DNA from 4 places in the Planococcus sp. APC 3900 genome. Region 1 is predicted to be linked to each of the others. Evidence: riboswitches for the same ligand, from Rfam matches in the RefSeq annotation. Region 1 holds a riboswitch; each other region holds the start of a gene.
What was found. Region 1 has a riboswitch for S-adenosylmethionine ahead of QMA04_RS04985 (methionine biosynthesis PLP-dependent protein). Riboswitches for the same ligand answer to the same signal wherever they lie in the genome.
Positions count from the first base shown of each region.

Region 1 (7,602 bases):
CACCACATAATCGCAAATGGCCGTTGCTAAATGCTCATCAGCCACTGTAATGATATTCTTTTCCCATAATTCCCCTATCCAATACATGGCAGGCGTCAATATATGCTGGTAAAGCTCATTTTTTGTATGGTTTTGCAAATAGGCTTGAACTGTATGCAAAGCCTGCTTTTCATTGCCGGCCAAAAATAACTCGGCCAACTCTTTAGATTGATTATTCATGTCAGCCTCCTTTACTCTATGAAGGTTTCAACACCGCAATGGCACTTTGCAAACAACCTGACATAAAGACTTCTTCCTCTTGTTCTGTATTCCCCGGAAGGATCTGCAGTAAGCGGTCAAAATTATCGATGATCAAGGCTCTTTCAACATTCCGGCTTGTCAAAACAGTTTCCAGCCAAATGGCGTAATCAATAAATACCTGTTCATCCTTGAGGGAAAACGCAGTCTCCAAATGATCCAGGTGGTGATGGTTATCTTTTTCTGTATGCTCAAAACCGCGCTCTCCAAAACGCTCCCAAAGTGTCGGGTATGCAGCATATATGCTTTTTGCCGTTTCAGAAGCAATTTTATTTTTTACGTCGTTCTTCATTCTGCCACCACTTCGTACTGCCGAACAACGGGGATAATTCCCGCTAATTCCTGGTCCGGGTAATTTTTCTCAAGATCATGGATCTCCTTGAATTCCTGGCTTCTCACCCACGCCATATAAGATGCTTTCGTATGCCATTCCATATGGACCGTCAATTCATTTTTCTTTTTGGTGTTTTGGATCAATCTAAATAAATGAAAGCCTTCCGCCCGATCGACGCGGCGTGAACGCTTTTGGTAAATCCCGATAACTTCCTCGGTTTTTTCAGGCGGAACAACTACCGTCGAAGTGACAATATACATTTGCTTTCTCCTTTATACACATAATTTCCTCCATAAATTATAACACTTCGATATACGAATTAAAAGAATACCGCGGTTCTGTAGTGATGAGCCCTAATTCTTTAACTGATAGCAAATTATTCTACTTACTGATGCGACATCCGATCTGACATGGATGTACAAGGCTCTATCTACAATTTCCGCTTACTGTTTTCTTTCTATTTTAACTATTTAAAATTCATCCTTGCTTTCCATGGCTAAATGATTTAAGATTAGAAACATCGTAATAGATACACCATAAACTTAATAAGATATTTCTTATCTAGAGAGACGGAGGGATTTGGCCCTGTGAAGTCTCAGCAACCAGTCTGACGAAGACACGGTGCTAATTCCAATAGGCTGCGCCTAAAAGATGAGAAGAATGCGTTTCTAGACAGGGGCTTTCTTCTTTCATTGAAGAAAAGCCCCTGTTTTATTGTTGGGAGGATGAGTGGAATGACAAAAAACAGCTTGGAAACTTTATTGGTTCAATTAGGCAATCGCAGCGATTCAACTACAGGAGCTGTGAATCCGCCCATATATTTATCGACGGCTTATGAACATGAAGGACTTGGCAAATCGACGGGCTATGATTACACACGAACCAAAAACCCGACACGCGCTGTCCTTGAAGAAGGCTTTGCGGAACTCGAAGGCGCCGATGCCGGATTTGCCTGCAGCTCGGGAATGGCGGCTATCCAATTGGTCTTGTCCCTCTTCCGTCCTGGCGACGAATTGTTGGTTCCGGAAGATATATATGGTGGAACATACCGCCTGCTTGACCACTTTGCTTCCGCCTATAACATTCATCCCACCTATGCCGAATTTAAGAACGTTGAAGATACAGAAGAAAAAATAACATCGAATACACGGGCATTGTTCATTGAAACGCCGACCAATCCACTCATGCAGGAAATTGATCTTGTTGCCTATGCAGCTTTAGCGAAAAAGCATGACCTGCTGCTGATTGTCGACAACACGTTCTTGACCCCCTATCTCCAGCAGCCGATTGCACTCGGAGCGGATATAGTCATCCACAGCGCCACAAAGTACATCGGCGGCCACAACGATGTACTCGCTGGTTTGGTTGTCGCAAAAGGCGAAAGCATTTGTGAAAGGCTTTCAACATTCCATAACTCGGTCGGCGCCGTACTGTCGCCTTTCGATTCCTGGTTGTTGATACGCGGATTGAAGACTTTGCCATTACGCATGCGCCAACATGAAGCCAATGCCAAAACCATTGCGGAATTCCTGTTGCAGCAATCAGTTGTTTCTGATGTGCTCTACCCGGGAAAAGGCGGCATGTTATCCTTCCGCCTGCAGGACGAAGAATGGGTTGGCCCTTTTCTTGAAAACATTAAACTCATTACATTTGCCGAGAGTTTAGGCGGCGTCGAAAGCTTCATCACTTATCCGGCTACCCAAACCCATGCAGATATTCCATTTGAAGAACGTACCCGGCGCGGCGTTTGCAACCGGCTATTGCGCTTCTCAGTTGGCGTCGAACTCGCTGAAGATTTAATTGCCGATTTGACACAGGCATTTTCGAAATTGAAGAAGGAGGTTGTTGAATATGACTGATCGCATCGAAACCAAGTTTATTCATTCTACCGGAGTTGACCCATTAACCGGAGCTGTCAACGTACCGATTTATTTATCTTCCACATTCCATCAGAAAAGCCTGGATTCATTTGGCCCATTTGATTACAGCCGTTCCGGGAATCCGACACGTCTGGCATTAGAGGAAACCATCGCAAAATTGGAAGGCGGCAAGCGCGGCTTTGCCTTTTCTTCCGGGATGGCTGCTATCTCTTCCGCATTTATGCTGTTGTCTTCTGGCGACCATGTCCTGGTATCAGAAGATGTCTACGGCGGAACTTACCGCTTCATCACAGAAGTGCTGGATAAATTCAATATCGAATACACATTCGTCAACATGACCGATTTGAATGAAATGGCTAATGCCATTCAGCCGAATACAAAAGTCGTCTACTTGGAAACACCATCCAATCCGACTATGAATATTACGGATATCGAAATCGCAGCAAAACTGGCGAAAGCCAATGGCTGTCTGACATTCGTCGACAATACCTTCATGACGCCGCTCTATCAAAATCCGTTGGAACTTGGCGCAGACATCGTTCTTCACAGCGCAACAAAATTCCTTTCCGGGCACAGCGATGTGGTTGCAGGCCTTGCGGTTACAAAAGATGAAGAACTCGGCAATCGCCTAGGTTTTATTCAAAATACCTTCGGTTCGGTCTTGGGGGCACAGGATTCTTACCTGTTGATCCAAGGAATCAAAACTTTAGGAGCACGCCTTGGCCAGTCATCGGAATCAGCACGGACAATTGCCGAATACCTGCACAACCATCCATTGATCGAAGAAGTATACTACCCAGGGTTTTCATTCCATCCGGGCAATCCGATTCACGAACGCCAGGCAAAAAGCGCGGGAGCTGTGCTCTCTTTCCGCCTAGCTGATAAAAAGTCAGCACGCGTCTTTGTGGAGCATCTGCGTATTCCAGTGTTTGCCGTCAGCCTTGGCGCTGTCGAGTCGATTTTATCGTACCCTGCAACGATGTCACACGGCTCTATGCCTGCAGAGGAACGTGAAAAACGCGGAATCACTGACGGCTTGCTGCGCTATTCCGTCGGCTTGGAACATCCGGATGATTTGGTACAGGATCTTAGCCAAGCATTGGCTCAAGTAGCACGCCGCAACGGGTTAAGCATTGCTAACTGAAAAAATACTATTAGAGAAAGAAGGAATACAGACATGACAACGACTCAAACGATTACTGCCCCATTCAAGGCCGATCACGTAGGAAGCCTGCTGCGTCCGGCTTCCTTACATAAAGCAAGAGAAGATTTCAAAGCCGGGACGATTTCAGCACAAGAGCTGCGGGAAATCGAAACGAAAGAAATCCAACATATTGTCGAGAAACAAATCGAGGTCGGATTAAAAGCCGTTACAGACGGCGAGTTTAGACGTACTTGGTGGCATCTGGATTTCATGGAACATATCAATGGCTTTGAAGGCTATGTGCCGGAATCAGGTTACCAGTTTGCCGGTGAAGAAACAGAGCGCTATGATGTCCGGAATATCGGGGAGATTTCATTTGATCCTGATCACCCGTTCATCCAGGATTTCCTTGAATTGAAAGACATTGCTGACGGCAGAGCTGTTCCAAAATTAACGATTCCGAGCCCCAACCAATTCTTTAATGCGGGAATTCGCAATGCTGCAATTTATCCGGACATTGAAGAATACGCACAAGCCATTATTCAAGTTTACCGCGATGCGTTTCAGGCCTTCTACAAAGCAGGTGTCCGTTACCTGCAAATTGACGACGTTTATATTGCCGGCCTTTCTTCACCGGAAATCCCTTTCAGTGAAGGTGACCACTCCCGCGATTACTTGATCGATCTGGCATTGCGCGTAACCAATGGAGCGTTGGAAGGAAAACCTGAAGATCTGACAGTGACGACTCATCTATGCCGCGGAAATTACAAATCGAAGTGGGCTTTTGAAGGCAGCTATGCTTTGATTGCTCCGACAATTTTCGCAAATGAAAATGTGGACGGATTCTTCCTCGAATACGACGATGACCGTTCCGGCTCCTTTAAGCCGCTTGAACACATTCCTGCCGGTGGCGCAAAAGTCGTTCTGGGCGTCTTTACCTCAAAAAACGGCGAACTGGAAGACAAAGAATCCATCAAAGCCCGCATTGCAGAGGCTGCCGAGTTTGTGCCGCTTGAGCAATTGTGCATCAGCCCGCAATGCGGTTTCGCTTCTACACACCACGGCAACGAATTGACAGAACAACAGCAATGGGACAAATTGAAATACATCGTGGAAGTATCTGAAGAGATTTTCGGATAAGATCTTATGAAGCAGCCCTTTGCCGCGCGGCAAAGGGCTTTTTCTGTCTTCTAATAAGCGCGTTACGGGTTGTGAACGTTCAAATGAATTTGTAGTCGTTCATCCAAATTCTGCACAAAAAAACTCATTCGCTGGAATAAAAGCGAATGAGTTTCTTCTATTATATAGTGCATTATTCTCCGGCTGCCGATAAGCTTGCTGTCTTTTGCTGCAGATCATCCGTTTCAATTGTTTTCCGGGCAACGCCTGTTTCGATTGCCGCTTTAGCAACCGCGGCTGCAACCGCTGAAGCCACACGCAAATCAAATGGTTTCGGTATGACATACTCTTCATGCAGCTCGTGCGTCTCCAACAAGCCGGCTATTGCTTCTACAGCAGCGATTTTCATTGCATCGTTGATATCCGTAGCCAAAACATCCAACGCCCCTCTAAAGAGCCCTGGGAAGGCTAATACGTTATTGACCTGGTTCGGGAAGTCGGAACGCCCTGTTCCAACAACTCTTGCTCCAGCCTGTTTAGCCAAATGCGGAAGGATTTCAGGATTAGGGTTGGCCATTGCAAAGATGATGGCATCATTGTTCATGGTTTCCACCATTTCCTGAGTCAATGCGCCTTCTGCAGAAACACCGATAAAAACGTCCGCTCCTTGAATCACATCTGCCAATAAACCTTCTTTGCGTTCATAATTGCTCATTTCAGCCACTTCTTCTTTAAATGGATTCATGCCGTTTTTGCGCCCTTTAAAAATGGCACCTTTTGTGTCGCACATGATCACATGCCCGAAACCGAATTTGCTCAGCAATTTCACGATCGCAATTCCAGCCGCTCCTGCACCGTTCACCACAATTCGGGTTTCCGGAACGTCTTTGCCGACCAATTTCAATGCATTGATCAAGCCAGCCAAGGTGACGATCGCGGTACCGTGCTGATCATCATGAAACACAGGAATGCCCATTTCCTTTTTCAGGCGCTCTTCCACTACAAAACAAGTAGGGGCTGAAATATCTTCAAGATTGACGCCGCCGAAACCTGGTTCAAGCAACTTCACTGTCTGGATGATGGTTTCTGCATCTGTTGTATCCAGACAGATCGGAAATGCGTCCACACCGGCAAACTCTTTGAACAATATAGCTTTCCCTTCCATGACAGGCAATGCTGCAAGCGGCCCTATATTGCCAAGTCCCAGAACTGCTGTGCCGTCTGTAACCACTGCGACCATATTGCTTTTCATGGTATAGTCATGAACTTTTGCTGGATCTGCCGCGATCTCCCGACAAGGTTCAGCAACTCCTGGAGAATAAGCGAGGCTCAGGTCCCTTTCGTTTTCCACTGCCACTTTCGACCGAATCTCCAATTTCCCTTGATGCGTCCGATGCAATTGCAACGAGTCGTTTTTCAGTTTAGACATATGCCTCATCTCCCTTTGTTCATAATTGTTTATTATAAAGAGTATTTGAATAATTGAAAGAGTTTTCGGACAATTATTATATTTTTCAGACTTTAGGCGGATAAAGCAATAAAGCCCTATTTCCTTTTTCAATAGTATTCTTATCTCCCTGTAAGCGCTAACACTCCAGTAGCAGCAACTGCTCGGATTTCCAATACCCTATAGCAGAAAAGTACTTAGCCTTTTTGATGATTTTCTCCAACCCTGCCCCAATCAGGAGACAAATACATCATTTGCAGGGCCTTTTCAATCCCCAACTTTAACCTACCCGTTTTTGCGCAAAAAAAGCCTGCCCTTTCTCAGGGCAGGCAGTCAAAAATATGAAGCTTTACGATAAATGAAATGAATCGTCATAGAGCGGTTTCATATGCAGATCATATTCTTTTTTTACATCTTCAATGTCGTAAATGTTTCCAGGGTTCCCAGGACGGTTCATCTCTTTTACTTGCTCATGGACAAGGTCGGCAAAATATTTCCCACAAGCCACATCATTCGGATACTTCGCTTTCACCTTGGCAACCAGTTCTTCGTTCAGCATTTGATTGAACGCATGGTACATAGCGGCATTGACAATTGTCAACGACTTTTTGGAAGCATAAGACACCATATAATAATTCCCATAACGGTCCTTCAGCAAGTCTCTTTTCGCCACAATTTCCATAGCTACGCCCTCCTTCAGTTCTATACTGTTCCATACCCTTCCCCCGCTCCATAAAAACAGTCCGGAGAAGTATCCCCGGACTAGACCCTACATTTCCTTCGGCTGCAGATAAGACAAGGAAACTTTCAAGTTGGCATTGCGCTCCCGAATCAGATCGAGCAGTTCATGGTCTTTGGTATCGGGCTTGCTGCGGATGGAAAACGTATACAGAATCATTGTGCCCAAGTTGGTTGTTTCCACCTGGCGCAATTGATGATCGACCGTCTTGTCTTTCAGAATATCATCGAGCAGCTTTTCATGATTCAAGTTTTCAGGAACTGTAACTTTCAAAATTTGTGTATCGCGCCCTTTTGCGTAATTGGTTTTAAATAGGAAATAAAAGACCGCTGAAGCAAATAACGTCAAGAGAATAGCCAGTTGGAATTGAAACAGCCCGCATGTCATTCCCACACAAAGGCCGAAGAAGATATATGCGATGTCCTTGGCGTTCGTAACAGCACTGCGGAAACGGATAAGGGAGAAGACTGCAAATAATCCGAATGCAACGCCTGCATTGCCGCTCACTACGTTCATGACTACTGAAACGACCACACTCATCATAATAATTGTGTGTACAAAATCCTGTGAATAACTTTCTCCATTAAACGTGTGCTGATAGACTGTCGTGATGATCAAGCTCAGAATCAATGCAATCGCCAT
Region 1 covers NZ_JASDCT010000002.1:197,581-205,182, reverse strand. Annotated here, with positions in the region: gene QMA04_RS05000 (cobalamin B12-binding domain-containing protein) at 1-219, opposite strand, end outside; gene QMA04_RS04995 (hypothetical protein) at 236-589, opposite strand; gene QMA04_RS04990 (antibiotic biosynthesis monooxygenase family protein) at 586-891, opposite strand; SAM riboswitch class I at 1,186-1,289, shown strand; gene QMA04_RS04985 (methionine biosynthesis PLP-dependent protein) at 1,366-2,490, shown strand; gene metC (cystathionine beta-lyase) at 2,483-3,655, shown strand; gene QMA04_RS04975 (5-methyltetrahydropteroyltriglutamate--homocysteine S-methyltransferase) at 3,689-4,795, shown strand; gene QMA04_RS04970 (NAD(P)-dependent malic enzyme) at 4,968-6,203, opposite strand; gene QMA04_RS04965 (hypothetical protein) at 6,571-6,903, opposite strand; gene QMA04_RS04960 (DUF4956 domain-containing protein) at 6,991-7,602, opposite strand, start outside.

Region 2 (7,602 bases), on a different contig from region 1:
TTACGTGGGCGGGTGTAACAGATACAGTACTGACATATAAAGAGCGGCCGGACATGCGGCGCATGATGAAACGGCTCTATGGCGGGACGCCCAACACAGCATTGGCTGAATACGAAGAACGCAATCCCTTGTTGCGGATCGAGGAAAGTGCAGCCCCTTTTTTGATCATTCATGGCCTGAAGGATGAAAACGTCTATCCGGCTCAAGCTTTTCTGTTGGAAGAAGCATTAAAGCTGAATGGGCAGACGCACGAAACCTGGTATTTTCCGGATTACACACATTTTTTTCCGCCGGCAGCAAATCGCCAAACAGTACAAGCAGTCTGTAAGTGGATGGGTGAACAAGAAAAAAAATGATTTAACTGAATCCAAACAAAAAAACCGTTCGGATTTCTCCGAACGGTTTTTTAACATATGCTTATTTTTGAAGTGGTCCGCCGAGTGTAGTAATTTCCGGTGCGACAGTACCGAACTTTTGGAAGTTCTCTTGGAATTTCTGTGCCAATTCCGTTGCTTTCTGGTCATAAGCTTCTTTGTCTGCCCATGCATTGCGTGGGTTCAATACTTCTGTCGGCACTCCTGGTACTTCTACAGGAATCTCGAGGCCGAAGATCGCTTCTTTTTCGGTCGGTACGTTGTTCAACTCGCCTTTGATGGCAGCGCGAACCATTGTACGCGTGTAAGAAAGCTTCATGCGGCTGCCGACTCCGTAGACGCCGCCAGTCCAACCTGTGTTGACAAGGAAGACTTGAACGCCGTGCTCATCGATTTTATTGCCGAGCATTTCTGCATAGACCGTTGCGTGCAACGGCAGGAATGGTGAACCGAAGCAAGTAGAGAATGTTGCTTCAGGAGATGTAATGCCGCGTTCTGTACCAGCCAATTTTGATGTATAGCCGCTTAGGAAATGGTACATCGCCTGTTCTTTCGTCAACTTGCTGATTGGAGGCAAGACGCCGAATGCATCTGCTGTCAAGAAGACGATCGTTTTCGGATGTCCAGCAATTGAAGGGTCTACAATATTATCGATTGCCTGCATTGGGTAAGCAGCACGTGTATTTTCAGTCAATGAACCATCGTTGTAGTCAGGGATGCGTGTATCCGGATCCACTACCACGTTTTCAAGGACAGAACCAAAACGGATGGCGTCGTAGATTTGTGGTTCGTTTTCGCGTGACAAGTTGATGGTTTTGGCATAGCAGCCGCCTTCGATATTGAAGACGCCATTATCGGACCAGCCATGCTCGTCATCACCGACCAATTTACGGTCTCCATCAGCTGACAAAGTCGTTTTGCCTGTACCGGACAAGCCGAAGAACAAAGTCACATCGCCGTCTTGGCCAACGTTCGCTGAACAGTGCATAGGAAGAATGCCTTTTTCAGGCAATAAGTAGTTCATGATTGAGAAGATGGACTTCTTCATTTCGCCGGCGTATTCAGTACCCCCGATCAAAATGATGCGTTGTTCCATCGATACAATGATGAATGTTTCAGAAGCGGTCCCATCAACTGCAGGGTCTGCCATGAATGTAGGAGCATAGACTACAGTGAATTCAGCTTCATGCGTTTTCAATTCTTCAGCCGTCGGACGGATGAACAATTGGTGGGCAAACAGGTTATGCCACGCGTACTCATTGATAGTTTGGATCGGTACACGGGATTCGTGGTCAGCTCCGGCGAATCCTTTGAATACGTATAGCGCATCTTTTTCTTTTAGGTGTTTAAGCACTTTAGCGTACAGGTTTTCGAACACTTCGCTGGAAATCGGACGGTTCACATTGCCCCAGTCGACTTTGTTTTTAGAACTTTCTTCTTCGACCATGTATTTGTCTTTCGGCGAGCGGCCTGTGTATTTCCCAGTCTCCGCTTTAACAGCGCCTTCCCGTGTCAAAACCGCTTCTCCGCGAGATGTTGCTGCTTCCACTAATTGTGGCACTGATAATTGAACATGTACATTTGGGCCAGTCAAAAGATCCTTCAAATCGTTTGCAAAGTTCACTGAAGTCATATATATGTACCTTCCTTTTCTGTTATTCCCATGGCGATGGGGAGGATGTATATTCGTTCATTAGTATAACACATTAGGTTCATTAGTCTATACTAATTCGCTGCAGAATTGAAAAAATATTGAAATAAGGTTCTATATTAGGGGATTGGGAAGGACGGAGGCTGTTGCTCCTTGGAAAATTCGAAGGTCATATTGTTTTAAAGATGGGGCTAACTCCCATCATAACAGGAGCTGTATGAAATCACATAATCCCAATTAGAAATTATTGCAGTTTCCTGGCCGATAGGAAAAGAACTTCACGAATGTTCACTGCGTAGGATGAGAGCATCCAGCAATAAAATTTGAGCATTTTATTCGCCGAAATCGTTGACATCCCCAAACTATTTCCGTATGATGAAAAATTGAACGGATACTCTTATTCCGAGCTGGTGGAGGGGACAGGCCCTATGAAACCCGGCAACCTGCTGCAACTGCAGTGATGGTGCCAAACCTGAAACAAGGCTTACAGGCCTTGGATGATAAGAGTGAAAGGTGCTTATGATGATTCTCCTTTCCTCATGACGAATGAGTGAAGGGATTTTTTTATGGAATGCCCTTAATCCTCGTGTGAAAGGCCACAGACGGCTTGAAGTTCAATCCGGAAATTCCGGAACGGACTTGACATGGGAAACGAGTACCGTATCAATTTCGAGAGCAATCTCGCAGGATATAAGGAGGAACATTTTTTGAAAAACCGTCGATTATTTACTTCAGAATCAGTAACAGAAGGGCATCCGGACAAAATCTGTGACCAAATCTCAGATGCTATTTTGGATGCAATCTTAACCGAGGATCCAAACGCACGTGTTGCGTGTGAAACGACTGTAACGACAGGACTTGTTTTAGTAGCAGGGGAGATCACTACTTCCACTTATGTGGACATTCCAAAAGTCGTTAGACAAACGGTAAGAGAAATTGGATACACACGCGCTAAATATGGTTTCGATTCAGAAACAAGTGCAGTTCTTACAGCGATCGATGAGCAATCGCCGGATATTGCTGCCGGAGTCAATGTGGCACTTGAATCACGTGAAGGCCAAATGACAGATAAAGAAATGGACGATATCGGAGCAGGCGACCAAGGGTTGATGTTCGGATATGCCAACAACGAAACTGAAGAATTAATGCCATTGCCGATTTCATTGGCACATAAATTGGCGCGCCGCTTGGCTGAAGTACGCAAGGAAGAAATTCTTCCATATTTGCGCCCGGATGGCAAAACGCAGGTGACAGTTGAATATGATGAAAACAATAAACCGCTACGCGTGGACACAATTGTTATCTCTACTCAGCACCACCCGGAAGTAACGCTTGAACAGATTCAACGCAATATTAAAGAATACGTCATCAAAGAAGTCGTTCCGGCAAAATGGATCGATGAAGACACCAAATACTTTATCAATCCAACTGGGCGTTTCGTAATTGGCGGACCTCAAGGAGATGCGGGCTTGACTGGCCGCAAAATCATCGTAGATACCTACGGTGGCTATGCTCGCCATGGCGGCGGTGCTTTCTCCGGTAAAGACGCGACAAAAGTTGACCGTTCAGCAGCTTACGCAGCCCGTTATGTAGCTAAAAACATCGTTGCTGCAGGCCTTGCAGACAAATGCGAAGTGCAGTTGGCGTATGCAATCGGAGTAGCACATCCTGTGTCTATCGCTTTCGATACATTCGGCACGGGCAAAGTAGATGAAGACAAATTGGATGATTTGGTACGTGCAAACTTTGATTTGCGTCCTGCCGGCATCATCAAAATGTTGGATCTGCGCCGCCCGATCTACAAGCAGACTGCAGCTTACGGACACTTTGGCCGTACGGATGTTGATCTTCCTTGGGAACGTACTGACAAAGCAGCAATTCTTAAAGAAAAAGCTGGCGTAGAAGCTGGTATTTAAACATGCGTTAGAAAAGGATGACCGGGCAGCGATGCCTGGTCATCCTTTTTTTGTTAGTCTTTTTGAAGAGATTTGTAATAAGCCCCTTTTTCCGCATATTCGCGAACGATGCGTTCCATGTCGATTTTGTCATCTTCGCGCAGTTCACGGACCACTTTTGCGGGACGGCCGAGCGCAAGCATGCCGGGTGGAATGACTTTTCCGGGAGGAACCAAGCTGCCCGCTCCGACAAATGCACCTTCTCCGATTTCCGCTCCGTCGAGAATGACGGACCCCATGCCTACCAGCGCCCCTTTGCGGATGATGCAGCTATGCAAAGTCACTTGATGGCCAATGGTCACTTCATCTTCCAAAAGCAAGGTTTTGCCAGGGCTTTGATGAAGCATGCAAAGATCCTGGATATTGACTTTATTGCCGATAATGGTTGGTGAGACATCGCCGCGGATAACCGTGTTGAACCAAACCGATGAATGGGCGCCAATCGTCACATCACCCGAGATGGTCGTATAGTCAGCGATGAAAACCGATGGATCGATTTGGGGGAATTTGTCTTTATATGGATAAATCATGGCAAAGCTCCTTTAAAAAAGATAAGATATTCTATAATCGTAACAAATCAAATCAAAACGTCAAATAGGAAATACAGCAGTAAGAATTATTGGTGGAGAAAGGAAGTCGGAATATGTGGAAATGGCAGGCGGAAGGCACAGCAAAAGCGGTAGTGGTATTGATCCATAGCGCGTATGAGCAGCATCTGCGTTATGCATGGCAAATTGAGAAATGGCGATCGGCTGGATTTCATGTCTATACGGGAGATTTGCCGGGCCATGGCAGGAATGCTGGTGCCGATCACGTACACCGTGAATCGTTTGATGACTACGAGCAGGCAGTAAGTGAAATGCTGAAACTGTCATCGGAAAATGATTTGCCGGTATTTGTCATAGCGCATGGACTGGGCGCAACCATAGCGATGAATGTGCTGGCAAACCGAAAGTTCAATGTGGCCGGTGCCATTTTCACCTCTCCATGGCTTCAATTGAAGAAATTGCCTCCGAAAGCACCTCATGCATTTCCGGGAGTTTCTCAGTTGACGGGCCGGAGGAAAATGGAACATGGCATTGAACTCCGCCATTTGACCAGAGACCAATTTTCCTTAGATCAGGAAACTGAAAACAAACTGTACCATTCAGTCATCACCTCTGGATGGTATAAGGAGTTGCAGAGCTATATGAAAGAAACCGCAGCTGCTGTCGACTTGTATCCTCGGATTCCGACGTATCTGCATACAGCAGAGCGGGATATGATTACTGAAATAGACGCATCCCGGCAATGGCTGCTGAAGCAGCAGCTTACCGAGTTTAGTTATAAGGAATGGAAATTCTGCTATCACGACATTTTTCAGGAACCGGAAAAAGAAGAAGTTTTTCAAGCGGCGCAAGCATTTATCTATACAGTGCTGCGGTCGGTCGGTTACTTGGTTGAAGAGTGAACGAGAATAAATGGCGCAGAGGAGAGATTACAATGGCATTAAGCTATAGCATACTGGACCAATCCCCGATTTCAGAAGGCAGTTCACCGCAGGAAGCCTTGAAACAGACGGCGGTTCTTGCACAAAAAGCTGAGCAATGGGGGTATACCCGCTTTTGGGTATCTGAGCATCACGATGCGACGACCCTGGCCGGCTCTTCGCCAGAAGTGCTGATCGCCCATCTCGGAGCGGTGACCAACACTATTCGGTTGGGATCGGGTGGTGTCATGCTGCCGCATTATGCCCCTTTTAAAATTGCTGAAAACTTTAAGCTGCTGGAAGCGTTGTATCCAGACAGAATCGATGCCGGAGTCGGCCGTGCACCTGGAGGCATGCCGCGTGCTTCCTATGCATTGAACGAAGGCAAAAAACGGGACACCAGCCAATTCCCTAAACAAATCGATGAGCTGCGCATGTACTTGATGGATTCGATTCCCGAAGAACATCCGTATTACGGAATGAAAGCGACACCGGTGACGAAGCATAGCCCGCCGATCTGGATATTGGGGTCAAGTGAAAACTCGGCACAGCTGGCAGCGGAAAAAGGATTGCCTTATATGTTCGCTCATTTCATCAATGGCGAAGGCGGACAGGAGTTTGCCAAAGAATACCGGAAACAGTTTAAGTCTCATAAAGAAAGCGAACCCCGGGTAGGCTTCGCGATATTCGTCGTCTGTCAGGAAACGGCCGAACAGGCGGAGTGGGTGGCTTCATCGATGGATCTGTCCTTGTGCATGGGTGCGCAGGGAATGCCTTCAAAAGGCACACCGCCTCCTGAAAATGCTAGGGCATATCCCTATTCCAAATTTGAAAAGTTATTGGTCGCTGAAAACCGCCGCCGAATGGTCGTCGGTACACCGGAGCAGGTAGTGGACAAACTGGAAATTATGTCATCCGAATATGGAGCGGATGAAGTGATGCTGGTTTCATCGGCTTACGACTTTAATGACAAACTTAAAACTTTCCGATTGATTGCGGAAGAAATGCAGAAACGCCGATAGGAGAAATCTTATCGGCGTATTTTTATGGCAGATTTTTGTTTCCAAAAATTTAGAATAAAAAAGGGGAATTCAGTAAAAATGGATTGAATATTCAAATTATTTTATTTCATTGTATACATTTAATTTTTAAAAATATATGTTCAAAGCAGATATCGAAAGATAAAAATACCATCTGTCATCATCTATGTAACTGCAGTTAAAGTAGATGTTAGGATTTGTAACCTTATTTGGGAAAGAGGTGTGAAATGAAAAAAGCAGCCGCCGTTTTTTCGCAATATTTGCGATTGCTGCAGCCTTTGCTTATTTGACCGGCCATGATGAAAAGCACCTAGAGATTTACGTGTCAATTGATGGAGATGATCAGCAAAGCGGAACAGTGGAACAGCCATTGAAAACATTAAAACAAGCAGCTTTATTGGCAAAAGCAGGGACTACTGTCTATGTGCGTGAAGGAACATATGAAGAAAAATTGACGATCAAACACAGCGGCAGCAGATCTATGCCGATTGTATTCAAGCCTTACCAAAATGAACAAGTCATCCTGAGTGGAAAGGGTTTTAAGAGTGTGGAAGACGACACCGCCATGATTACAATTGACAATAAAAATCATGTGGCGATCAGTGGATTCACTGTACAGGATCTATCGACAGATTCAGCAGACGCGACTGTGATGGGGATTCTGGTCACAGGGTCGAGCAGCCACATCCGATTGGATCATAATCATGTGCGGCGAATTGAAACCCATTCAGATCAAGGGAATGCTCATGGCATAGCGGTATATGGCGTCAATGCAATAAAAGACATTAAGTTGCTCAATAATAAAGTGGAGGATCTTAAGCTTGGAACCAGTGAAGCGCTCGTCCTCAATGGAAATATTGAGGGGTTTGAAATCAGCGGAAACGTGGTGCGCAGATGCAATAATATCGGCATCGATTTGATTGGACACGAAGGCATCTCATCGAATAAAAAAATGGATTATGCGCGAAACGGCGTTGTTTTCCAAAACGAAGTATACGCCATCTCAGCATACGGCAATCCTGCTTATGGAAATGAATACAGTGCGGCAGGGATTTATGTGGATGGGGGAAGAGATATTAACATTGAAGAGAACCTGGTTTATAAAAATGATATT
Region 2 covers NZ_JASDCT010000009.1:88,130-95,731, reverse strand. Annotated here, with positions in the region: gene QMA04_RS16345 (alpha/beta hydrolase family protein) at 1-356, shown strand, start outside; gene pckA (phosphoenolpyruvate carboxykinase (ATP)) at 418-2,007, opposite strand; SAM riboswitch class I at 2,420-2,532, shown strand; gene metK (methionine adenosyltransferase) at 2,733-3,941, shown strand; gene QMA04_RS16330 (gamma carbonic anhydrase) at 3,995-4,510, opposite strand; gene QMA04_RS16325 (alpha/beta hydrolase) at 4,624-5,430, shown strand; gene QMA04_RS16320 (LLM class flavin-dependent oxidoreductase) at 5,463-6,470, shown strand; gene QMA04_RS16315 (DUF1565 domain-containing protein) at 6,811-7,602, shown strand, end outside.
Region 2: it holds a riboswitch for S-adenosylmethionine, as region 1 does, so the genes downstream of both, metK (methionine adenosyltransferase) here and QMA04_RS04985 (methionine biosynthesis PLP-dependent protein) in region 1, are expected to answer to the same signal.

Region 3 (7,602 bases), on a different contig from region 1:
ATAACGCTCCAGTTTCTCTGTATTGACGATGGCGTAATCCAATCCAGCCTGCGTACAGTGGTATAGATAAACCGCATTCAGCACTTCACGGCCAACCGGCGGCAAACCGAAAGATACATTGCTGACGCCAAGAATGGTCAAAGCTCGCGGCATTTTTTCCTTGATCAGGCGAATGCCTTCAATGGTTTCTACTGCAGAGCCGATGTATTGCTGATCTCCTGTACCGACCGGGAAGACCAGTGGATCGAAAATGATATCTTCCGGTGCCAGACCCCATTTATTGACCAGCAGATCATAAGACCGTTCGGCAATTTCCAGTTTGCGCTCACGTGTAACGGCCATTCCCGGCTCGTCGATCGTTCCGACAACAACTGCTGCCCCATATTTTTTCACCAGCGGCATCACTGCGTCAAAACGCTCTTCCCCATCTTCCAGGTTGATCGAGTTGATGATTGCTTTGCCTTGTGAATATTTCAGCGCCACTTCAATGACTTCTTCATCCGTGGAATCAATCACCAATGGCACTTTGACTTTCTTGACGACTTCTTTCATGAAGTTGGTCATGTCTTCCACTTCGTCCCGGTCCGGGTTCGCCAGGCAGATATCGATGACATGTGCACCATTCTTGACTTGTGCACGGGCGATTTCTGCAGCTTCTTCAAACTGCCCATCGATAATCAAGCGCTTGAATTTGCGGGAACCGATGACATTTGTGCGTTCCCCGATAAACAGCGGACGCATGGTTTCATCGTATTGCAGTGGTTCAATCCCAGACACTACGTGGCCATGGTCAACCGGATCCGGCTTTCTTGGTGCCAGCCCCTCCATTGCTTCACGGACTGCTTTGATATGTGCAGGCGTCGTCCCACAACAGCCGCCTACGACATTCAGCCAGCCTTTATCGGCAAAGCCGCGCAATTTTTTCGCCAGTGATTCCGGCGTTTCATGGTAATGGCCATCTTCATCGGGCAGGCCGGCGTTCGGGTAACAGCTGACATAGCCGTCCGACAACTCCGATAGTGAACGGATATGGTCCGTCATGAATTCCGGTCCTGTTGCACAGTTCAAGCCGACCGACAAAGGTTTGACGTGTTCGATCGAGATGTAAAACGCTTCGATGCTTTGTCCGGCAAGTGTGGTGCCCATTGGTTCGATGGTTCCGGACACCATAATCGGCAATTCGATTCCGGTTTCTTCAAAAGCTTGCTTGATGCCGATGGTCGCCGCTTTAACATTCAGCATGTCCTGGCTCGTCTCCAGCAAGATCAAATCCGCTCCGCCTTCAATCAAAGCCTTGGCTTGCACATAAAAGTTTTCCAGCATTTCATCGAATGTCGCGCCGCCCGTCACCGACAATGTTTTTGTCGTCGGTCCAATAGCGCCGGCCACAAAACGCGGCCATTCCGGCGTCGAAAAAGCAGCAGCCGCCTTTTTGGCGATTTCCACTCCACGCCGGTTGATTTCCGCTGCCTGATCGCCGATTCCATACTCATCCAACACAATCGGCGTTCCGCCGAATGTATTGGTGCAAAGAATATCAGCTCCCGCTTTCAGATAGGCCGCATGAATTTCTTCAATGACCTCCGGACGGACAATATTCAAATATTCGTTGCAGCCGTCGAATTCATCACCACCAAAATCTTCAGGGGAAAGATCCGCATTCTGGATCATCGTTCCCATAGCTCCATCGATGATCAATATTCTTTTTTCGAGTTGTTGTTCAATAAGATGTTTGGACATGTATAGGATCGCTCTCTTTCTGTTGATCTAGTTGTCTGATGTAATGGATCAATTCCACGGTCATATCGTAACGGACAAACGGTGTGATCAGGTAGATGCCATGGAACAGTTCGGCTGCTGTATCGATCAATTCTTTCGCAATCTGGATGCCTTCTTCCGTCGCGCGGCCTTTGTCTTCGCCGCAGGCACGCATACGTTCAAGCGCATCTTCCGACAGTTTGATTCCCGGCACTTCATTGTGCAGGAATTCGGCACTGCGGATGCTCGTCAACGGCATAACTCCGATAAAAATCGGTGTTTCCAGGTGTTTGGTCGCTTCGTGGATTTCGATGATTTTCTCTTTTGTGTAAACCGGCTGCGAAATGAAATAATCTGCACCGCTTTCGATTTTTTTCTCCAGTCTCGCTACGGCCCGGTCCAGCACACGGACATTCGGGTTGAATGCCGCAGCGACTGAAAAGTTGGCTTTTTTCCGCAAAGGCTTGCCGGAAAATGAAATCCCTTCATTGAGCTTTTTGATCAATTGGATCAATTCCATGCTCGAGACGTCATAGACGCTGGTTGCTCCCGGGAAATCGCCGACTTTGGTCGGATCTCCTGTTACGGCGAGTATATCATGGATTCCGAGCGCATCGAGCCCCATCAAATGCGATTGCAGACCGATCAGGTTGCGGTCACGGCAAGTAATGTGGGCAAGCGCCCGAATGTCTTGCTTGTGTTTGAGGATGGAGCCCATCGCCATATTGCTGATGCGCGGCGATGCCAAAGAATTGTCCGCCATGGTTACGGCATCCACTCCGGCCTCGTTCAAAGCGGCAGAGCCTTCCAGGAATTTAGTGGTATCCAAATGGCGCGGTGTGTCCAGTTCCACAATGATGGTCCGTTCCGTTTTGGCTTTTTCATGAAGCGGTTTGACTGCCAATGCTTCCGCTTCACGGATGACAATCGGTTTTCTTTTCGTGACTTCTTTATGGACAATCGGCGGCAAATGGTTCAGGTGCTTTTTCACCGCTTCAATGTGCTTCGGCGTCGTGCCGCAGCAGCCTCCAATTAAACGGACCCCTTCTTCTCTCAATAACAAAGCGGCACGCCCAAAATAATCCGCTTCCGATTCATAGACGATCCGACCATCCTCCACATCCAGCAGGCTGGCGTTCGGGTAAGCCGATAAAAACGCTTTTTCAGGCAATGTGACTTCTTCAAAGGCCTGAATGGTATGGTGCGGGCCAAGACGGCAGTTGACGCCGACAATATCCGCTCCCAGACTTTCCAGTTGATGAAGAGCTTCGTTCAGCGACATTCCATTTTGCAGAATCCCCGGGTCGTGCATGGATACTTGCGCAATCAACGGCGTATCCGTCATCCCTTTCAGGTGCTTGACCGTTTCTGCGAGTTCTTCGAAATCGTAATAGGTTTCCAGCAATAGGCCGTCGGGATTTCCCGCCAACAAGTGGCTTGCCTGCTGGTCCACCATCGCAATGATTTCCTGCAGGGTGGCATCGCTTTTCCGGATTCCGCGGATTCCGCCGATGGTTCCGAAAACGAATTGGCCGCCCGGCGCTGCTGCACGTTTGGCGATGTCGATCGCGGCTTTATTGATGCCAGCGACTTGCTCTTCCAAACCGTAGCGTGCCAGCTTCGCTGCATTCGCTCCGTATGTGTTGGTCTGGATAATATCCGCGCCGGCTTTGATGTAATCCAAATGGATTTTCTCAATCACTTCCGGGCGCTGCAGATTCAATTCCTCATTGCAATACTCGATGCCGTATGAATACAGCAATGTTCCCATGGCACCATCCGCCGTCAAAATCCTGGTCTTTAATTCGTCTAATAATCCCACTCTTCTCAACCTCCTATATATACAAAAAAAGCCTTCATGAAAAAGAAGGCTTTACGATATCAAACTCGTTCCTTTTCATCTGCCAGACAATTTCTTGCCTGCTGGATTTAGCACCTGACCTTTCGGCTGGTTGCTGAAGCATCATAGGGCCAGTCCCTCAACTTCTCTCGATAAGAATTCACTATTCAGTTTTAAGTATTCTAAATATGGTACCTGTATCTGAAGAGCAGGTCAAGGCAATCTGTCAAAAAACAATGAAATTTCTGTGATTTTTTTCACAATGTATACATTTAATGTATAAAACAGCTTAATGCGTTCAACTAACCGTTGAAAATGGACCAGGAAAAGGAGTTAAGTTCTATAAATATGATTGGAAGAAATCAAGAATGCCTACTGATCCTGTCTGCAGTCCATCACTTAAAAGCATCATTTCATGAAAATTGTCCATTGATAGAATTGAATCGTATGTCATGTACATCAAATCGATACCAAGTAAACGGCCTTTCTTCCAGCATCCAGCTGATTTCCATCTTCACTGGAACGGTCAGTCCCCCCACTTTCCGCTGCTTTTTAACAGTGCCCACGCACAGCAGGGAACGGGCGTCTTCTCCACTGTCTTTGTAGCGCCAGGCTTCCACTTTCAGCAATTCGTTTTGTTCATTGAAAAAATAAGTGACAGAACCTTTAAGGCCTTCAAAATTCATGGTCGCTGTTGCGGAGTGTGCGTCCACCTCCTACCAGGAAATGAAGGGACTGAGGACAGCCGAAGGATACCAGGCGAGTTCCATCAGGTAGCGCTGGAGTGCCGATTCATTGGTCTTTTCATCATCAACTGTTTTGGAAATCGGAATGATGCCTGCAAGCTTGATGTGCATACTTGCCTTCCCTTCCAGGAAATTGTCTTTTCCTGTCACAACTACGCCTTTGCCCATTTTCAGCTTCACGATCCATCGGAAAGCAGGTGGATCCGTATAGCTGATTTGCTCTGCTTCGGATACGGTCCACTGCTTCTGTTCTGGTTTCAGTTTCATTACCCCGATTGCTTAAGACTCACCAAATTGATTTGTTCATGGCCAATAGCCCCAATTTCGGATAACCACCCTTTTATACAGGTTGGCAGTGAGCTAATCATATCTGCTGTCAGTTTGTTGGAAATTGCCCGACCTGTTTTCTTTCCAGCTTTTTCTTTATTCTCCATCACTCTCCCTCCTTTTACTTGCTATACCTGTTTATTGAATGCATAAAGCATTTTATTATCAAATTTTATACGAAAGGTCAAAAAAAGAGTATTTTATAGCAAAGTGATATATATCAACTTGATATAGGGAGGCGTATAAATGGCTAGAGAAAATCATTCGCAATATGCCATTCTTGGTCTATTGACAACAGACTGCCGCACAGGCTATTCGATCAAGCAAATGATTGATACAAGCCTGAACCATTTTTGGAAAATCAGTTATGAATTCGGCTTAGCCAAAGCACTTGGAAAGAAAGCCATCACTCCCGCCCTTTCATCTGCCCGCCAACGCCTTAATAAGCAAGAACAATCCTCATAAGTTCAAAAGCAAAAGGCCTGTCTGAAGATTTCAGACAGCCCCAGCTTGTAGACAAAAGAATATTTATGTCGCTCAAAGGGTGAATATGCAATTTGTTGTCTTTCTATTGGATCCTGCACTCCAGGTGGACGCTTTCCTGCGGGCTTGCGACGAAGCTAGCGAAGCGATGCAGGAGCATATCTTTGCCCTTCGCCGCCTTGCGTTACGGATTTTTGTATGAAGGAGTTACTAAGTTTATTGGGACGATGACGATGGTTTCCGGATTCTGACTAGCAGGCTATTTCCTTTGATTGAAGCTACACGCCCCCGATCGGGCTGGCCACGGAGACTCCTGTGGGACAGCGAAAGCTGAAGACCCCGCAGGAACGCAGTGACGAGGAGGCTGAAGCTGAGCCCACGGAACGCGAAGTGGCCGGACCGGTTGGGGTATGCACCGCTATTCATTTTTGAAAGACTTTGTCTATAGTCTAGGCCTGTCTGAAGATTTCAGACAGGCCTTTTGCTTGGGTTATTCAGTACGGTTTCACTCTCCATTAAAAAAGGCTTTGCAGTTCCTTCACTGGCCGGACGTCCGGCTGCCCTTCGTAACTGGTAAATTCGATTTCACCGATGCGCATGCCGGCATTGTATTCGCCGATGATCGTATCCAGCAGAATAAATGAAGCCGAGACGAATTCATCTTCATTGTCTTCTGTAAATCCTTTGATGTACAAAATCAGGTTGACTTCATCGCTGTCTTTTTCGAAGGTACAGAAAATGTCTTCCCATGACAGTTCAATTTCACCATACTCGATGGAAACCTCTTCTTCCTGCGGCTGACGAAACGCCACGATCGTAAAGAGTGGCAAATCAGGGGCTTGGCCGACCAGATTGATCACAGCATCAAATGCTTCCACCATGCCATCAGCGCTGACGATGAATTCCCGTTTTCCGTCCACCAGCCCTTCACTGAGTTCAAAAGCCAGATGCCGATTTACTTTATGCAACTTCTTTTCCAATTGGTTAAAGAGCTTGTCTCTACCGGAATCGTCCAAATCAAAATAGGCTTCTTTATTATCTTCAAACCATTCCCAGAAAGCTGCTACCTTATCTTTTCTCTTCGGCAACCAATTCATCCTGCTATCCCCTTTGCAACCATCTACGTTCTTTTCTCTCTATCATAATCATTTTCACGCAAAAGCGATAGTTCTTTTTGTCTATGTACTAAAGACTATTGTTTAGCTGATTTTATTTCATAGATACGGAATTTCATCATGGAAATCAAGCCCAATACAGGACCGATGCTCAATACTGCAAACACCCACTCCCACCCGATAATGCTTTGCACAATTGGAATTAAATTGATTGAGAAAATGGTGATCAAAAACCCGATGCACATTTGGAATGTCAGAGCTGTCCCTAAATACGGAGCATCTGCAAATTCCGTTACCGCTGCTGAAAATTGGGCAGAATCGGAAATCACAGACATCCCCCAAATCACTGCGACCAGCAACGTCAGCCATAAAGCCTGTCCGAACGTGAAACCGATGATAACTGAACAGGCACCACTGACTCCGAGAGAAAGAACGGTCAGCCGCGACCTGCCTAACTTGTCTGCCACTAAACCTCCCAGTACACAGCCAACCGCTCCTGCAATTCCAATTGAGGCAAAAGACGAGAAAGCGATGGTTGCCGAACTGACTTGAGGCAAGGCACTTGCAAAGCTGGCAGCAATAAAAACAGGCAACCATGTCCACATCGCATACAATTCCCACATGTGGCCGAAATAGCCGTAGTTCGCCAGCATAACAGGTTTATTAAGCAAGACTTTTTTAATTAATTTAAAGGAGAATACCATACGTTGTGAAGAAGCTGGGGCGTCCTTCACAATCCAGTTCATAATAGCCGATGCAGCCAATGCCAGCAGCGAGCTTACAACGATGACCAGTTTCCAATCTACAGAGGAAAAAAAGATGCTGATAAAATGGGGGAGTGACGAGCCTAAGGTCAAAGCGGCAATCAAAATCCCGAGGGCTAACCCTCGTTTTGTCGGAAACCAAAGTGAGAGCAGTTTGACCGCGGTCGGATAAACACCGGCAAGTGACACCCCAGTCAATACACGCAATGCAATGCCAGTAAGAGCGCTGTCGGCAATCGGCAACAGTCCGTTGATCAGCGCTCCTGCCAATGCGGAAAGTGCAAAGACTTTCCGCGCATTAAAGCGATCTGCAATGCCGAAGTAGACGCTGAACAATGTGCCGATGATAAACCCGACTGGAACAGCTGCCGACAACCAGGCTTCCGTTCGTGTCGTGAGGCTCCACAGTTCTTTTAATTCTGGTCCTGTCACGCTCGCGCTGAACCATAGACTCAGCGCAAACAGCTCTGCCAGTGCGATCCAAAATAAAGCCTTCCATTTTTCCGCTGCCATATTAATCTTCCTTCCAAAAAACGCTCTGGCTTTCTTCTTTCCTTATCATAGAACAG
Region 3 covers NZ_JASDCT010000004.1:38,948-46,549, reverse strand. Annotated here, with positions in the region: gene metH (methionine synthase) at 1-1,740, opposite strand, end outside; gene QMA04_RS09320 (bifunctional homocysteine S-methyltransferase/methylenetetrahydrofolate reductase) at 1,721-3,580, opposite strand; SAM riboswitch class I at 3,653-3,757, opposite strand; partial or broken gene QMA04_RS18220 (DUF6920 family protein) at 4,012-4,611, opposite strand; gene QMA04_RS09305 (hypothetical protein) at 4,611-4,778, opposite strand; partial or broken gene QMA04_RS09300 (PadR family transcriptional regulator) at 4,918-5,040, shown strand; gene QMA04_RS09295 (hypothetical protein) at 5,670-6,251, opposite strand; gene QMA04_RS09290 (MFS transporter) at 6,347-7,546, opposite strand.
Region 3: it holds a riboswitch for S-adenosylmethionine, as region 1 does, so the genes downstream of both, QMA04_RS09320 (bifunctional homocysteine S-methyltransferase/methylenetetrahydrofolate reductase) here and QMA04_RS04985 (methionine biosynthesis PLP-dependent protein) in region 1, are expected to answer to the same signal.

Region 4 (7,602 bases), on a different contig from region 1:
GTCCATCAGGGCATGGTTCATTTCCTGGATGGTGCTCTTCATATTCCATTTCAAAATGCCGTGCATCTGGAAAGTCTGGCGTGTCGTCAGCTTTAAAGTGCCATTGCCATGTGTGTTTGCCAGGTTGTCCATCGTCAGCCATTGATGCGGCGTTGCAACGCCTGCGGGCAGGCGGACACGGATCATGAATTGGTAGGCAGGCTCAAGTTTCTGCTGGGCACGTTCGTTGCGGATATCCCGATCATCCTGCATATAGCTGCCGTGGAATTTCAATAGTTTGGTGTCTTCATCCGGAATCGAAGCCGTCAAGCGCTCCGCAAAGCTTTCTTCAATATTGCCCCGCAAGTAGTTGGTTCGGTCTTTGATGACCTCCATTTCACTTGGAGTGCCTTCTATGTCAGTCAATTCTTTAATTTTCATGATAAGCTCCTTTCAATGTTGAGCGGGTCTGCTTAATAAACATCGCGCAAGTAACGTTTGTCGCTGCGCATGGAAGTCAAATACTCTTCCGCTTGCTCTGCACTCATATTGCCTTCCTGCTCCAGAATGGTCGCCAACGTAGCATGGACATCTTTGGCCATGTATTTTTCATCGCCGCAGACATAGACATTCGCTCCAGCTTCCAACCATTGATACACTTCCTGGCTCTTTTCCATCAAACGGTGCTGCACATAAATCTTTTCTGCCGTATCCCGGGAGAAGGCGACATCCATCTTCGTCAGGACGCCATCCTTCAACCATCTTTGCCATTCAGTCTGGTAAAGGAAATCGGTGACGAAATGCTGTTCACCGAAGAACAGCCATGCGTCTCCTTGTGCATCCGTTTCTTCCCGTTCTTCCATGAAAGCACGGTAAGGAGCGACTCCTGTTCCAGCACCGATCATGATGATCGGCGTCTCCGGATTTTCAGGCAAACGGAAACTATTATTGCTTTGGATGAACACTGGGAGCGTTGCGCCGGCTTCTGAACGTTCTGCACATTGCGTCGAGCAGACGCCCGTCCGTTTCCGTCCGTTCGCTTCGTAGCGCAATGCGCCTACGGTCAAATGAACTTCATCCGGATTCGCTTTTGCACTGCTGGCAATCGAATACAGGCGAACCGGTATTTTGCGCAGGATTTTAATGAATTCAGCAGCAGGCGCTTGCCATGGGCCGAAATCTTCCGTTAAATCGATCAGGTCTCTTCCATAAATGTAGGCCTGGAGCTGTTCTTTGTTTTCAGGTTCCAATAAATTGTTCAGCGCATCCCCTTGGGCAAAAGCTGCCGCTTTTTCAAGCAACGGCTTCGACAAGCTGGTGATTTCAAAAATCGTGATCAATGCATCCCGCAAGGAACTCGTATCGCCTTGCTTGTTGATCGATACCGAATCATTTGGATTCCATCCTGCCGCTGCAATCAGTTGGTCAACCAATTTATCTTCGTTTTCAGGAACGATCCCTAAGCTGTCTCCCGGTTCGTATTGCAGGCCGGAGCCTTCCAAGTCGAGTTCCAGGTGGCGCGTTTCCTTATTTGACCCACGGCCATTCAAATTGATATTTTCCAGAACTTCCGCGTTGAATGGATTGCTGCGGGAATAGGCAGGCTTGCTGGCAGCTGGAATTTCTTGAGCAGCCGAAGCAGCTCCCGGACCAGGACGATCTGTTTCTTTGTCTTTGTTCAAGATGCTGAAGACGCCGTCGAACCATTCCTCTGCCGGTTCTTCAAAATCCAAATCGGCGTCTACACGCGGATGAATGCGTTTGGCGCCCAATTCCTCCAGACGCTTATCGAAATCCTTCCCGGTCTGGCAAAAGAATTCGTAGGAGCTGTCCCCCAATGACAACACCGAGAACCGGACATCATCAAGCTTCGGAGCACGTTTGCTGTGCAGGAAGTCATAAAGAGCAATGGCGTTATCCGGCGGATGGCCGTCTCCGTGCGTACTGGTGATGACCAATAAATCTTCGACTTTTTTCAAGTCTTTCGGTTTAAACTCATCCATTGGCGTAAGCTTCACTTGATAGTCTTTGTCCTGCAGTTTTTTCGAAACCTCTTTGGCAACCGATTGACAGTTGCCGGTATGGGAGCCGACCAGAATGGTGATTTCACGCGTGGCAACCGGTGCACCGCCTTGCTGTGCATACCATTCCAATCCGGGTTGTTCCTGCACCGCTACTGTGGCGGCTGATTGTGTGCCGGCCAAATAGCCGTTCAGCCAAATTTTCTGATTGTCGGTCAGCATCGGCAATAAGCGATTGATAAGCTCGACCTGTTCCTGATCGAATGGGCTGTTCATTGTCTGCAATTGCAAATTGTTTCACCTCGAAATTCGTTTATTTTTATTTATTGAAGAATTTGCTGCTGGCGGTAATGATGATCGATTGCTACGATCATCGCCCCCATCTTTTGGTGTTCGGGCTGCAGCACTTGATTGATGCCATTGCTTTCCAGCTCATTGGCGGTGACTTTTCCGACGGCAACTGCCAGCACCCGGTCATTGAAAGCGTTGGCCAGTTCTTGGCTTTGCTCAGCGTCGGCGAAGATATTCCTCACCTGCGTTTTACTGGTGAAAACGATGGCATCCAAGGACTGTGCGATGATGGATTGTTTTAATTGGTCCACTACGTAAAGATCTGGTTTTTCATAGGAGTAAGGCCGGGATAAGTAAACCGAGTGGCCCTTTTCCTCCAAGATGCTTTTCAGTTTATCGTCGTCCTGGTCGTAGGCTTGTAAAAAGATCCGCTGCGGGCTCTTGCCTTCATATTCTTCAGCCAAAGCCGCGAGCAGGTTATTCATGGTTCCGTCTTCTGAAACATGGACCGGTTCTAAGCCATGTTCTTTGATCCATTTCATTGTTTTGCTGCCTCGAACAGCCAATTTTGTTTCTTTCAGCTTGTCGATATAACGCGACTGAAGTCCGATGCTTTCTGCCGAATCGGTTAAAGTTCTTGCTCCGATCCCCGTCGTAAAGATGGCCCAGTCAAAAGATTCGGCTAAAAAATCTGTGATGTTCTGCGCGCTGATGTCTTCGTTCAGCCGCTGTCTTCCCTGAATCGGGAGAATGACAGGTGTACCGGACTGCTTTTCGATCAGCAAGCTGATTTCTTTTGCAGCGCGGACTGCGGCGACGCCGATTTTCTTGCCGGCCAATCCATTCATGTTCAATCTCTCCTTCTGTCATTCACCATGCTAATTGCTGTTCACTTTGCAGCGCTTCCTGTGTGCGTTCGGCAAGGGCATCCACCATGGATGGATGGTCGCCTAAATATCCGCATAAGATGATTTGCTGGTCGTCTGAAGACAAAGCGTTGATTTTCTTCTGCATTGATTTCACCAAAAGGCCCGTGAACCATAAATAAGGAACCACGAAAATCTGGTTGCTGCCGGAATTGATGGAAGCTTGCAATCCTTCATCAAATGACGGGGCAGCTGCAGCCAAATAACAGACTTCCACGTTCGGTACATTTGCTTTCACTGCCAGTTTCGCAGCAATTTCTTCAACCGAACGGGTGATTTCCGAGCTCTTCCCGCCTCTTCCGACCAGCAGAATCTTCGCTTCAGGCAATCGCTCCACTGTCGTCTCCTGCAGACGCTCAGCTAAAATCTCAACGAGCCGATCTTGGACGCCAAGCGGTTTTCCGTAAGTAAAGCGGATATCCGGATAACGCAAGACCGATTTTTTGATTTCATCTGGAATGTCTTCGTAATAATGTCCGGCGCTCAGCAACAGAACTGGAACGACTGCAATTGCTGTCGCGCCTTGTTTGACAAGGCTGTCAATTCCTTCCCCAATATCCGGACTGGCCAGCTCCAAAAAGCAGGTTTCGTGAAGAGTTACATCTACCTTTTGATGAACCTGCTCCATAAACGCCATCGCTTCATCGCGTGTTTCTTTTACACGGCTTCCATGGCTTACGTAAAGTACAGCCTGCATGTCACCATCTCCTTATCCAACATGGGCGGCAAGCTGGAATTGCTGTTCGTCCTGCAGCTGCTCATACCATTGCAATTTGTCTCTCAATCGAACCACTTCTCCCACCACAATCATCGATGGATTCTCGAAATCCTTGGCGTTTCGGATAATGTCTTCGAGTGTTCCCGTAACCGTCCGTTGGCGTTCTGTCGTCCCCCATTCAATCAAGGCGATCGGTGTCGTCGGTTTTAATCCGTGGCGCATTAAGCGGCCACAGATTTCAGGAAGCTTGCTGACACCCATGTAGATGCACAACGTATCCATGCTTTTGACGACATGTTCCCAGTATTCATCCTGGTCGACGCCCACTTTGCTGACTCCTGAAATAAAGGCTACGGAAGAACTGTAATCACGGTGAGTGACCGGAATTCCGGCGTAAGCCGGCGCTGCAATGCCCGCTGTGATACCTGGAACAATTTCAAACGGGATATTGTGGTCCACCAATGCCTCTGCTTCTTCTCCGCCTCTGCCGAAGACGAAAGGATCGCCTCCTTTTAAACGTGTCACGATTTTCCCCTGCAATGCGAACCGGCAAAGCAGCTCGTTGATTTCTTCTTGCTTCAAGGAATGGTTATCGGGTTTTTTGCCGCAATAAATCAATTGGGCATGTTCTTTCGCTTCGTCCAGCAATTCCTGGTTTATTAAGCGATCATAAAGGATGACATCAGCCTTCTGAATGGCTTTCAACCCTTTCACTGTAATCAAATCAAGGTCGCCTGGACCTGCACCCACTAAATAGACTTTTTTCATAAGCTTCCTAGACTCCTTTTTTCAACCAGAGAAACGATGATTATGCCATTTTCTGATCGGTAATTTACTCTATTGCCGGCCTAATTATGTATGCAGGCCACATTCAGTTTTCGCAAAGCCTTTCCATCTGCCGTCGCGGCTGTCTCCATCAGTCGTCACTGCAAAAGAGCAATGCTTGCAGCCGATGCTCGGATAACCTTCGTCATGCAGAATGTTGTATTCCAGGCCATTCAATTGGATATACTGCCAAACATCGTCCCATGTCCAATGAATCAGCGGACAAACTTTAACCGACTTGAACCGGTTGTCCTTGTTGATGAAATCCGTCTTGCTGCGGCTGGCTGACTGCTCTCTTCTAAGGCCTGAAATCCAAGCCTGTGCACCCGAAAGTGTTTGTTCCAACGGCTTGACCTTGCGGATATCACAGCATTTATCCGGCTGGCTGTTCCATAGTTCATCACCGAACTGGCTGGCTTGCTCTTCTAACGTCAATTCCGGCTTTTTCATCCGGATATTCAATTTCGGGTAGCGCTTCTTAACGCGTTCAATCAGTTCATAAGTTTGGTTGAAGTGGACGTCGGTATCGAGAAACACCACTTCGGCATCGCTTTTCACCTTGGAGATCAAATCAATCAGCACCATGCCTTCTGCCCCAAAGCTGCAAGCATAGACAATATTCTCTCCATAGGATTCATAGGCCCATTGCAGAATATCAGCAGCCCCTTTCAAGAGATCGGTCGGTGCCAAATCTTTAAATGGATCTCCAGTAAATTGCTCGTACGAAACAGCGTGGCTCATCCTAACTTCCTCCTTTAAACTTCTATATATTGAATTAAAGATTTTCAGTAAGCAGTCCCGTTGGTTGGATATTCCTCCGTACCACTAAAATAAAAAACCCCCCTCTTCCAATGGAACAAGAAGAGAGGGTACCAATTCGCAGTTTGCGGGGCCTGTCTTCTTATCTTCCAGATCCCAATGGAACCTGCTGGAATTGGCACAGTGTATCCGGTCAAAAACCAGAACTTGTTGCCGAGGCTTCAAAGGGCCAGTCCCTCCACCTCTCACGATAAGAAATACCTTATAAGATTACTTGGTTTTAATAATTTCTCTAAATACTATAGCAATAAAAGATAACTGTCAATAAAACTCTGAAAATATCATTTATTTACTTTCTGCAATAAAGAGTTTCCATTTTCTTCATTCACTAGCCTTAAGCTTTTTAGATTCTTGCCAAAAACCAGCCATTCTTCAGGCTTTCTTTGTTGTAGGAAAAGCGGGTTTGGTCTTTAACGCTCTGCACAACTCCGCCAGCTGCTTCGACAATCGCCTGGCCGGCTGCCGTATCCCATTCCATAGTCGGCGCAAAGCGGGGGTAATAATCCGCTCCCCCTTCTGCTACCAGACAAAACTTCAGTGAACTGCCTGCCGATATCTGTTCGATTGGTTGGCTATCGTCGTTTATCCGATCGATGAATTCCTGTGTTTCAGCGGACATATGCGAACGGCTTGTTACGATTCGAGTCCGGTCTAAAGCTTTTTTTGCAGTCAACAGAATGCTTCCCTCGAATAATTCATCGGCTTTTTCAAACTTTCCAGCTGAAGCAGCTTCCAATTTAAATGCGCCGCTGTTTTCTTCACCGTAGTAGAAAACATCCATGGCCGGCACGTAAATCACACCCAAAACCGGATAGTTCTCTTCTATTAAAGCGATGTTGACGGTGAACTCACCATTGCGTTTGATGAATTCCTTCGTGCCGTCGAGTGGATCCACCAGCCAAAAACGCTGCCAGTTTTTCCGCTCTTCATAAGGGATTTTACTGCCCTCTTCGCTGAGAACCGGTATGTCTGGGTAGGCAATCTGCAGTCCTCTTTCAATGGTCTGATGTGACCGCTGATCGGCAATGGTCAGTGGTGAATCGTCCGCTTTCGCTTCAACGATCAGTTCCTGTCCGTAAACCGCCATGATTTCTTTGCCAGCTGCAAGACTGATTTCCAGCAGTTTGACCGGATCAATACCACCAGCCATCAGCCCAGGTAACCCGCTTTCTTCAAATAATCTGTAATTGCCTGAACCGACTCTTCCAAAGTCTGCTTGTCGGTTTCAATGACGATTTCAGGATTTACCGGTTCTTCATATGGCGCATCGATGCCTGTGAATCCTTTGATTTCGCCGGCTCTTGCTTTTTTATAGAGGCCTTTCGGGTCGCGGTCTTCGCAAGTGTCCACACTGCATTTGACGTATATTTCAATGAACTCATCTTCTTCAAGCAAGGCACGCACCTGGTCGCGATTTTCCTGATACGGCGAAATAAATGCCGATAGCGTCAATACCCCTGCATCACTCATCAGTTTTCCAACTTCACCGATGCGGCGAATGTTTTCTGTCCGGTCTTCCGGGCTGAATCCCAAATTTTTATTCAATCCGTGGCGAACATTATCCCCATCCAATAGATAGGTACGGATTCCAAGTGCGTGGATCTCTTTTTCCAAGGCAACAGATACCGTCGATTTTCCTGATCCCGATAACCCGGTGAACCACAGCACCCCGCTTTTGTGGTTATTCAATTTTTGTCTGTCCTCTTTTGTGACACTTGATTCATGCCATACAATATTCGTTGATTTGGTCATCTTTTCTCCTCCTAAAACCAGTAATAGTAAACGATTCCGATGGTCACCGACATAACCAGAATGCTGAGCGGCGTGCCCACTTTGACATAATCCATGAATTTGTAGCCGCCTGGCCCATAGACGATCAAGTTGGTCTGATAACCGATTGGGGTAATAAAGCTTGCAGAGGCAGCAATCGTGATGATCACTGCGAAGCCCATGGGATCAAGCTGCAGGTTGCTGGCCATTTCAATGCCGATTGGAATCATCAGGACAGCCGCAGCGCTATTGG
Region 4 covers NZ_JASDCT010000004.1:27,297-34,898, reverse strand. Annotated here, with positions in the region: gene cysI (assimilatory sulfite reductase (NADPH) hemoprotein subunit) at 1-420, opposite strand, end outside; gene QMA04_RS09270 (assimilatory sulfite reductase (NADPH) flavoprotein subunit) at 453-2,291, opposite strand; gene QMA04_RS09265 (uroporphyrinogen-III synthase) at 2,324-3,139, opposite strand; gene QMA04_RS09260 (sirohydrochlorin chelatase) at 3,162-3,914, opposite strand; gene cobA (uroporphyrinogen-III C-methyltransferase) at 3,927-4,703, opposite strand; gene QMA04_RS09250 (phosphoadenylyl-sulfate reductase) at 4,788-5,501, opposite strand; SAM riboswitch class I at 5,659-5,776, opposite strand; gene cysQ (3'(2'),5'-bisphosphate nucleotidase CysQ) at 5,923-6,729, opposite strand; gene cysC (adenylyl-sulfate kinase) at 6,729-7,331, opposite strand; gene QMA04_RS09235 (SLC13 family permease) at 7,343-7,602, opposite strand, start outside.
Region 4: it holds a riboswitch for S-adenosylmethionine, as region 1 does, so the genes downstream of both, QMA04_RS09250 (phosphoadenylyl-sulfate reductase) here and QMA04_RS04985 (methionine biosynthesis PLP-dependent protein) in region 1, are expected to answer to the same signal.